One region of the Paenibacillus sp. ISL-20 genome, then DNA from elsewhere that is predicted to be linked to it. Evidence: riboswitches for the same ligand, from Rfam matches in the RefSeq annotation. Region 1 holds a riboswitch; the other holds the start of a gene.

What was found. Region 1 has a riboswitch for cyclic di-AMP ahead of ehuB (ectoine/hydroxyectoine ABC transporter substrate-binding protein EhuB). Riboswitches for the same ligand answer to the same signal wherever they lie in the genome.
Region 2: linked by a shared signal. The riboswitch ahead of J7E85_RS22350 (hypothetical protein) and the one ahead of ehuB (ectoine/hydroxyectoine ABC transporter substrate-binding protein EhuB) in region 1 are both predicted to bind cyclic di-AMP.

Annotation. Positions count from the first base shown of each region.
Region 1 covers NZ_JAGGRD010000038.1:36,062-40,589, reverse strand. The annotation lists gene ehuD (ectoine/hydroxyectoine ABC transporter permease subunit EhuD) at 1-96, opposite strand, end outside; gene ehuC (ectoine/hydroxyectoine ABC transporter permease subunit EhuC) at 99-752, opposite strand; gene ehuB (ectoine/hydroxyectoine ABC transporter substrate-binding protein EhuB) at 754-1,587, opposite strand; cyclic di-AMP (ydaO/yuaA leader) riboswitch at 1,957-2,104, opposite strand; gene J7E85_RS22925 (SDR family NAD(P)-dependent oxidoreductase) at 2,526-3,269, opposite strand; gene J7E85_RS22920 (flavin reductase family protein) at 3,454-4,065, opposite strand; gene J7E85_RS22915 (ring-cleaving dioxygenase) at 4,067-4,528, opposite strand, start outside.
Region 2 covers NZ_JAGGRD010000037.1:14,184-18,711, forward strand. The annotation lists gene kdpA (potassium-transporting ATPase subunit KdpA) at 1-910, opposite strand, end outside; gene J7E85_RS34905 (potassium-transporting ATPase subunit F) at 941-1,018, opposite strand; gene J7E85_RS22350 (hypothetical protein) at 1,169-1,579, opposite strand; cyclic di-AMP (ydaO/yuaA leader) riboswitch at 1,710-1,877, opposite strand; gene J7E85_RS22355 (hypothetical protein) at 2,580-3,044, shown strand; gene J7E85_RS22360 (proline dehydrogenase family protein) at 3,103-4,023, opposite strand; gene pruA (L-glutamate gamma-semialdehyde dehydrogenase) at 4,226-4,528, shown strand, end outside.

The DNA of each region.
Region 1 (4,528 bases):
TGCCACCACGAAAGCGCAGATCGTCACCCATACCGTCATCTTTAACGCACTCAAGAGCTGCGGCAGGATATCCCACACATAGTTCCAGTCCCACATGACTATAACCTCCCCGCTGTCCATTTACGCTCCAGCAGTCGAACTGCCAGCGAGACGACCGTAGCAATGACAAAATACATGAGGAGCAGCAGTACCAGAATCTCGGTCGTCCAGGAGATGTAATTGTTGCGAAGCACCATCGCCTGATACGTCAAATCCGCCATGGTGATGAAATAAACCAATGAGGTGGATTTGATGAGTTCCACAAGCTGATTCCCGAAAGGGGGAAGCATTCGTAAGGAAGCTTGAGGCAATATAACATTCCACAGCCTTTGCCAAGGCTTCAGATTAAGCGCTAAAGCGGCTTCCCACTGTCCTTTCGGAACGGCCAGCACGGCGCTTCGGACGATCTCCGAGCCGTATGCGCCGAAGTTTAGCCCGATCGCGAGGATGGCCGCCAACATTTTTGGAAGCTCGATGCCGATGAACGGAAGAGCGAAATACAACCAAAACAGCTGCACCAGCAAGGAGGTTCCCCGAAAGACTTCCACGTACACGGCTGTCAATGTGCGAATGATCCACAGCTTCGACAGTCGGCATAACCCGGCTGCAAAGGACATCACGACCGCAAGGATGGCTGAAAAGAAAGCAACCACAATCGTGATCTCCGCCCCTTCTAGCAGCGTAGGGAGAAAATCAATCCACGAATTCGGCATGCTATTCCCCGCAAAGCGCAGCAGCCGTCATTTCACCCGGAAGCTCTTCTTCTGTGAATCCGAACTTCTGCAGAATGTCCAGCAGCTCGCCCGATTCCTTCATTTTTTGCAGCTCTGCATTATAAGCCTCCTGGAACTCGGTATCCGCTTGGCGGAACGTTGTAGCTCCATAACCCCGAACGCTTTCTCCATCGATGACCGGCTGCTCGAAATCAGTTACACGTTCGATGTTGTCATCACTAGCCGAATCCAGCATCGCCTGCAGAGAGGGGCCCGTCATGGTAATCGCCTGTACCCGGTCTGCCTGCAGAGCGCTAATAGCCGAGGCCTGATCGGGGACCTGTATGATCCGGTCCGAAGGAATACCGGACTTCTCCATATAGCCGATTTCAACCGCGCCTGTCATGACGGCGACCTTAGCCTGGTCATGATTAGCAATATCCTCATAACTTCCGAGTCCCATCGGATTCCCTTGCTTCACCGCAATGGCTTCCCCGATGCTGTACTCCGGATTGGCAAACAATACGGCAGAGCAGCGGTCCGGATTAATAAACATGCCTGCGGTGATTAGATCAAACCGCTCGGCCTGCAGTCCGGCAACCAGTGAACCGAATTCCGTAAGCTCTCCCCTCATTTCCTTGATGCCAAGCCGCTCCAGAATAACCCGGGCAATCTCAACGGCTTCTCCCGTCAGCTCCCCGTTGGCCTCTTTATAGGCATAAGGCTTCTCATTCGCAAAACCCACGGTGATATACCCCTGCTCCATGGCGCGATCCAGCGTACTCCCTTTGTCGCCGCAAGCCGCAAGCAATACCACCATAATCACTGACAACATCAGTACAACCACTCTCTTCAAAACCTTCCACAACCTTTCGTTATGACTTTGCAATTCTTACAAAATGGCATGATGAAATTACCTTTGTTAACACATATGTTAACTTGGATATAAGAACACTCAGACACCTTGCACGGGTCGGGGCTTCAGGGAAGATGATTCATCCATCTTCTTGCACGCTTAAACCCAATGCGATCTGACCGATTCAATTGGTTAAACATTTGCTGGCCTTGCCCCTCCTCTTTAACAGAATACAAAAAGACCACCAAACAGGGGATTTAGACATAGCTCCGCCAGCAGGGGGTCAAAAAATAAAGAAGAGGCCCCTAAGAGAATCAAGGGCCTTTGTTATGAACATCCATTATGTATAAAAGACCCATCCACTGCTGACGAGGTTAGCTGACGGACTCGGGTAAGATGGTACCCTACACTCGTGATTCCAAGTGACTCGCCCCTGGTGAAACTGGTTCCCCCGCTTTCCGGAAAATGTATGCCGGAAACTAAGCGTGTGTCCATGATAAAGGGAAGTTCAGGAAAAGTCAAACCCCTTTAACCGCTTTTTTTGGAAATTCAGACGCAGAAATGCCATTCTTCCAGGGTGTATGACAAGCTAGAAAAATGCCTCATTCAAGCCTGTCCACTTACCACATAGAAATTTTATTCCATGCTCATTTTCCGCAATATAGCAGGCGTTTGACATGCCTCCCTTACTCATTCATGTGTTGGATAGTTTATGCCATGAATTAGACCAAAACAGTGGAAAGCTTCTACACTCCATCTGAACCAAAAAAAATTTTGATTATCCATTAAAAACCCATTATGACTCATTTACTTCTAGTTACGGGAGCGCTGGTGCCAGCATCATATATTAACCGCTTTATGAAGCAATGAATGCACACCAAAAACCCCGATAAGTGTCGGGATTTTTGGTCCATGGATTATACGGCTGTATATCCGCCATCCACCAGCAAGCTTGTGCCTGTAATGAAGGACGCATCTTCACTGGCAAGGAACAACACGGCTTTGGCTACTTCCTCCGGCTGTCCCAATCGGCCCATCGGATGAAGACCAACCAGGTGCTCGGTGATCGCTTCCGTTCTTCCCTTAATAAGCGGAGTATCGATATATCCCGGACACACGGCATTGACCCGGATCCCTTTTGGAGCATAATCCGCGCCCATCGACTGGGTTAACAGCTTAACGCCTCCCTTAGCGGAAGCATAGGCGGTAACACCCGCTTTTCCGACATGGCTATGGATCGAGCCGCAGTTTACGATCGCCCCTCCGGTTCCTTGGGATAGCATTTGTTGGATTACATATTTATCACACAGGAACACCCCTGTAAGATTAATATCAATCGTTTTTTGCCAGTTGTCCATCGACAACTGATCAGCAGGGGCATCATGAGCAATGCCTGCATTGGCGAACAATACATCGACACGGCCAAAATGCTCAACCGTCTGCTTCACCATATTCGCAACTTCCTGTTCTTGGGTTACATCCGTCTTAACGAACAGCGTTTCAAAGCCTGATCCTCTTAATTCATCGGAAACGGCCTGTCCCCGGTCCGAATAATCCGCAATAACAACCTTGGCTCCCTCTTCTACAAAAAGCCTTACTGCTGCTTCGCCGATCCCGCTGGCGCCTCCCGTCACAATGACAACCTTGGATTCAAATTTCATTTGTCGACCACTCCTATATTAGGAATTTATCATATCGCTTCCACATTCATGTAGAATTAACATATTCCAGGCATGATATTCCACAAGCCCCGTTTCTTTCATGAACAACATAACTATCGAATAACGGCATATGGACGCTCACAACTTGATATTCTTCCTAACCTTTATCCAGCCCGTCCAAGTGTTATACAGGCCGCTCGATCGTAAACATCTCTCCCAGTGAAGCATAGATATTACCAGCCATACGGCTCACAGGCTTTAACTTGGCAGCGTCAATCCGGCCTTGCTCGTAAAGCTCCTCCGCAACATGGAAGCGGACTACGCGGGCAATCAGCAGATCGGCACCAGGCAGCTGATCCGCTCCATTCAACGTGACGACCTGCTCCAGCACGCATTCCATGCGAATCTTGCTCTCCAGAACGCCGGGAACTTTAACGACCTCGCTAACGACCGGGGTTAAATGGGCTCGGTCAAGTTCACTCTCATGCGGGGGCAGGTTCGCCGCCGTTTCGTTCACGGCTTCAACGTTGTCTTCGTCCACGATGTGGATGACAAGCTCGCCGCTTTGCATGGCATTTCTCGCTGTATCCTTAGCCGTACCGTTCTTCCGCTGAACGGAAACGGACAGCAAGGGCGGATTGCTGGACAGAATGGAGAAATAACTGAACGGTGCCGCATTCAGCACACTGTCCTCCGATAATGTCGTGACAAAAGCGATCGGCCGCGGAACAACGCTCCCGATCAGCAGCTTGTAGGTGTCCCGTTCGCTTTGGGTATTCGGGTCAATGGATATCACTTCAGTTGCCCCTCTCTTGTATTTTGACTTGTATAGGCTCCAGACCTTCCTCAATACGGGCTCGCTCCGGTTCATACCAGGCAGGAAGTTTCAATTGTTCCCCCAGTGAGTCCAGATCTTCATCCACCGTAAACCCGGGCGGATCAGTTGCGATCTCAAACAAGATCCCCCCTCGTTCCCTGAAATATAACGATCTGAAATAGTTGCGGTTCTTAATATCCGTTGGCAAAAAGCCATGTTGTTTCACCCACTCTTGCCATGTAACATGCTCACCATCATCTTGGGCCCGCCATGCGATATGATGGGTTGTTCCGGCACCTCCGGCGCCCCACGGGATATCCCGCATCGGTAAATCAATCACGTTGCCGAAGGGCCCTGCTGACTGAAACCGCGCATAGTTAACGTCCTCTCCCATGAAGGTCAGTCCCATTACCTGCTCCAGCGCTATCTTCGTTTCCTTCCA
Region 2 (4,528 bases), on a different contig from region 1:
TGGTTTCAGCGGCATAGTTCAGCGACAGGAAAGCGATAAACAAGGTCATCATCACCGAGAAAATAATCCAGCCCTGTTTGCGGCTCTTGGCGAATAAACCGAACGTATACGGAAGTGCCGCCCCGAGACTCCACATGGACAGGATTTCGATGACATTGGTTAGCGGGGACGGGTTCTCTAACGGATGTGCCGAGTTCACCCCCATAAACCCGCCGCCGTTAGTGCCCAGATGCTTGATCGATTCAAGCGCAGCTACTGGCCCTACAGCTATTTGCTGCTCGCCACCTTCCAGCGTCGTGACGCTGAGCGTAGGCTTCAAGGTCTGCGGCACCTGCAGCGCAACCAGTATCATTGCAATGATGAACGCAGCCGGGATGAACACCCGGGTGTGAGCTTTGACGAAGTCCTCAAAAAAATTACCGACGGTTGAGCCCTTGCTAGTCACCGCCCGGATAAAAGCAATCGCCACGCAGAGCCCGGTTGCCGCAGACGTGAACATCATCATCGTAATGACAGCCATCTGGACCATATAGGATAACCCCGACTCCCCGCTATAATGCTGAAGATTCGTATTGGTCATAAAGCTGATGATCGTAGAGAACGACAAGGTCGATTCCATATTATCGATGCCATTCGGGTTGAAGGGCAGCACTCTCTGCAACCGCAGAATCAAATACCCAGCTGCGACCAGAACGATATTCGTCATCACAAAGCTGATGGCATACCCTTTCCACGTCATTCCCTTGCGTTCTTTCAAGCCAATCAGTGCGAAGATCGGTTTCTCCGCCCAGGAGAACCATCTGTCCGTTCCATTGCCTTCATTGCGAAACACCTGATATAGATAAGTTCCGAGCGGCTTTACCAGCAGCACCAGAACGAGTATAACGATGGCAATTTGTAAAATGCCCATGGCGAATGCCTTCCTCCTTCAGCGGTCTCCCTAGAATTTTTCAGGGTGAATCAGCGCATAAATCAAGTACAGAAAAATAAAAAGCGTGCATACCAAAATGATCATCATGGTTAATCCGCCTCCGGTTCCGAAACCACGCGCCCGCACCAAGACATAAACAGCATGAGCAGTCCGTAGGTTCCTCCCAATATGAGCACCATATATAAATCCTGCATGAATATAACCTCCTAAAACATCGTTGGGATATCAGCCAAGGCCTTAGCTGACAATGGGCGAAATCAGGAAGGATACCTGGTGATGGTTCGTATGAAGCACCACATCGGCACCCAGCCCTTTGTATATCAATCGCGGATTGCTGGAGTGGGTAATCACATAAATCGACTCCGTGGTCCAGGTCCGGCAAATCCGTAAATAGCGGCAGCATAGATTCAAGCTGCTCTCGAACAGAAACACCTTGCTGACGGGAAACTCGGGAATGATCCAGGTTTGCTCGTCCCTTGTATCGATTAGTATCATGTTGGTGCAGCCCAGCTCATGCAGCCTCTCCTGTTCAACCCGGTTGTTGGCTATAGCCACAAACGAAATGCGCTTAAAGATCAGCTGGCGGATAAATTCTTCCCCGGCCTTGTTCGGTGCGGATACCAGGATAAACTCCTGCGATTTCTCCATCTTTTGTTCTCCTCCTAAGTTCGGAAAGAGAAGACAACAACAAAGAAGCCTGTGGAAAGAGAAGAACTCTTCCCGCAGGCTCCTTAATAGGACACGGTGAAATACACCGTGGCCCAAGTCCACGACAATCGTTGCCTCTCTCGATACGCTTACGAGGTTAGCTGACGGATTCGGGCGTGAGAGTCGCCCTACCCATAGACCGTTATCTTGTCCATGGGATTCACCCCTGAGAGATAGATTCATCTCCCGACTGGTTCCCCCGTTCCTTTTCCATTCAAGGACTCAGCGAAAATTGAAAACGAGTAGCATGTTATTCTATTAGCCATTGACTAAACATCCAGGTCCGGCAAAACAACACAGCATCAGGTTCGAGCGGTGAGAGTCGCATCATCCTGCAATTTCAGCGAAGGCCCATGGCGCCTTCGCCCGAGATTCGATCCATAAAAGAGCCCAACTGAGCTCTCACACTGTCTGTAGGCCTTCATGGAACGGCTGCCCGTTTGCCTGTCGCTGATGTCCGTCAATTCATAGTTCGTATCATACGTCTGGCCCTGCAGGAAGTAAATGTGAGCAAAAACACATGTGGCGTTATGTCGAACAGGAACTGACCAGTATCGCTTCATTATCTCCCGAATACTACTCTATACTATGTATTTCTCTTGTTTTCTTGTATTTATCGCAATCTATCGAGATACCGAGATTTTGCCATGATAATCGATGACACGACTGAATGTACACGTTTTCTTATACGGTTTTCATCGATTTTCGGAATGTATCCGTCCCATATGATCATTTACTTTTAGTTTCCTCCGGCGTATGATTCATCCATCTATTCGAAACATTCGTTATACGCTGAGCTCCCGACAGATGGGGAGACGGGGGAACCAAAATCGCCAATGGAGCAGGGCCTCTAACGATACATAGGCCTGGAGAGCGGGGGGTCTCTGCTCACCAGGCCTATTTGCCGCGCATATAACATTCCTATAAAGGAGCGTAGATCATGACGAAATTCATTGAGGCTGCACTGGCACCCGTTATCGAAACCGGAGTTCCCGCATTAAGTGTAGAGCCCATCCGCCATATGGAGATATTTCGTTTCGACCAGGGCTCAGCTGAACGCTTTATCCCCTGGAGCGACCGAGATTGGAACTGCGGTTTGTTCAAAATCAGCTGCAATGACGCGGCCGGGTATGCCGAATATGCGCTGCCAAGCAACAGGCAATTCACGGATCTGGTCCGCTGGGCATCCGTCTTTACAAGGCTGAGGGGCATGCCCGTAACCGAGGCGGTTCGCTATGCCCAGAAGCAGCACCAGTGGGGATCCGCCCGGATGCAGCTCGCCGTATCGGCCCTCGCCGATCTGGAGACCAATCTGCAACAGCACATCACCCGTAAGCGGTTAGGCAGCTTGCCGCTGGAGCGTTCCTTCCTGATGGACTGCTCGGAGGCGTATTATTTCTTCTAGGACAGTAGCTAGAGAGCTACCGTCCTCGCTTCGCTTTCAATTGATTGTTTTCCCCCGCTCACTTGAACATATTTTTGAGCACCATCATCAGGTTGGCCGGCTTCTCCGCCAGCCGCCGCGTAAAATACGGGTACCACATCGTTCCGTAGGGCATATAACACCGAATGCGGTAGCCGTCCTGTGCAAGCGCTGCCTGATCGTTCATCCGCAGCCCGTACAGCATCTGAAACTCAAATTCCTGTTTGTCTATGTGACTCTGCTCGGCAAACACCTTCACCCAGTCGATGATGTTGTCATCATGCGAAGCAATCGCAACGTAGGCACCCTGATCAAAATGCATTTTGATCAATTTCTTATAGTTGTCAATGACCTCCCGCTTCTGCTGAAAAGCGATCGTTCTCGGCTCTTTGTACGCCCCCTTCACGAGCCGCAGATTAACACCGGCATTGATTAAATTCTTGACGTCCTCCTCCGTACGGAACAAGTAGGCCTGCATCACGGTCCCCACATTGGTCAGCCCCTCCTTATGGAGCCGCAGCGTCATATCTATCGTCGCCTGGGTATACGGCGAATCCTCCATATCCAGACGAACGAAGTTGCGGTGCTCTTTCGCCTTTTTCGCCACCAGCTTGATATTCTCGTAAGCCTTCTCGGGGTCCAGTGCCATGCCCATCTGCGTCGGCTTCAGCGAAACGTTCGATTTCACTCCCCGGTTGGCAATCCCTTCTACAAGCTTTAAATACTCCTCCCGGTACCCGGCCGCTTCGTCCAGCGTCGTGATACCCTCCCCCAAATGATCGAGCGTGACGAGAATGCCCTTCTCATTCAGCCTCTCAATTTCATCCAGCGCCTCGTCCAAGGTATCGCCGGCTATGAATCTGCCCGCCAGTTTTCGGCCGTACTTGATCGACAACCACTTCACGAATTTATTACCGGACACCGTCAGGATCACTTTACGGTAAAGTTCGGTTCCATCCATGCGAGCTCCCCCTTTGCAAAAGGCAAACCAAAATGCACTCTATCTTAACTCATATGCAAAAATCATGACGGCATGCAGAAAGACATACATATCTAACATCGAGCTTTTCACCAAGAGATTCTAACACCCCACCATGACGCATTCAGCAGCTGGACCATAAACCTAAAGCTCCGAATCATATCATGTTAAGGAGGGGCCTTCCATGCGAGTACCTTTTCGGAATGAACCATTTCTGGACTTCAAGAACGAGTTGAACAACAAGTTATACGATGCTGCGCTATCCGCGGTCGAAGCCGAACTCGGCAAGACGTACCCTCTGGTTATCGGCGGTGCCCAAATCCATACGGAGCGTACCCTAAAGTCGGTCAATCCGTCCCGTAAACGTCAGGTCATCGGCATTGTATCCCAAGCCGATACCGAACTTGCGGAACAAGCCATTCAGACAGCCGCACGGACTTTTGAGACGTGGAAACACACCGCGCCGAGCGAACGGGCACGATATTTG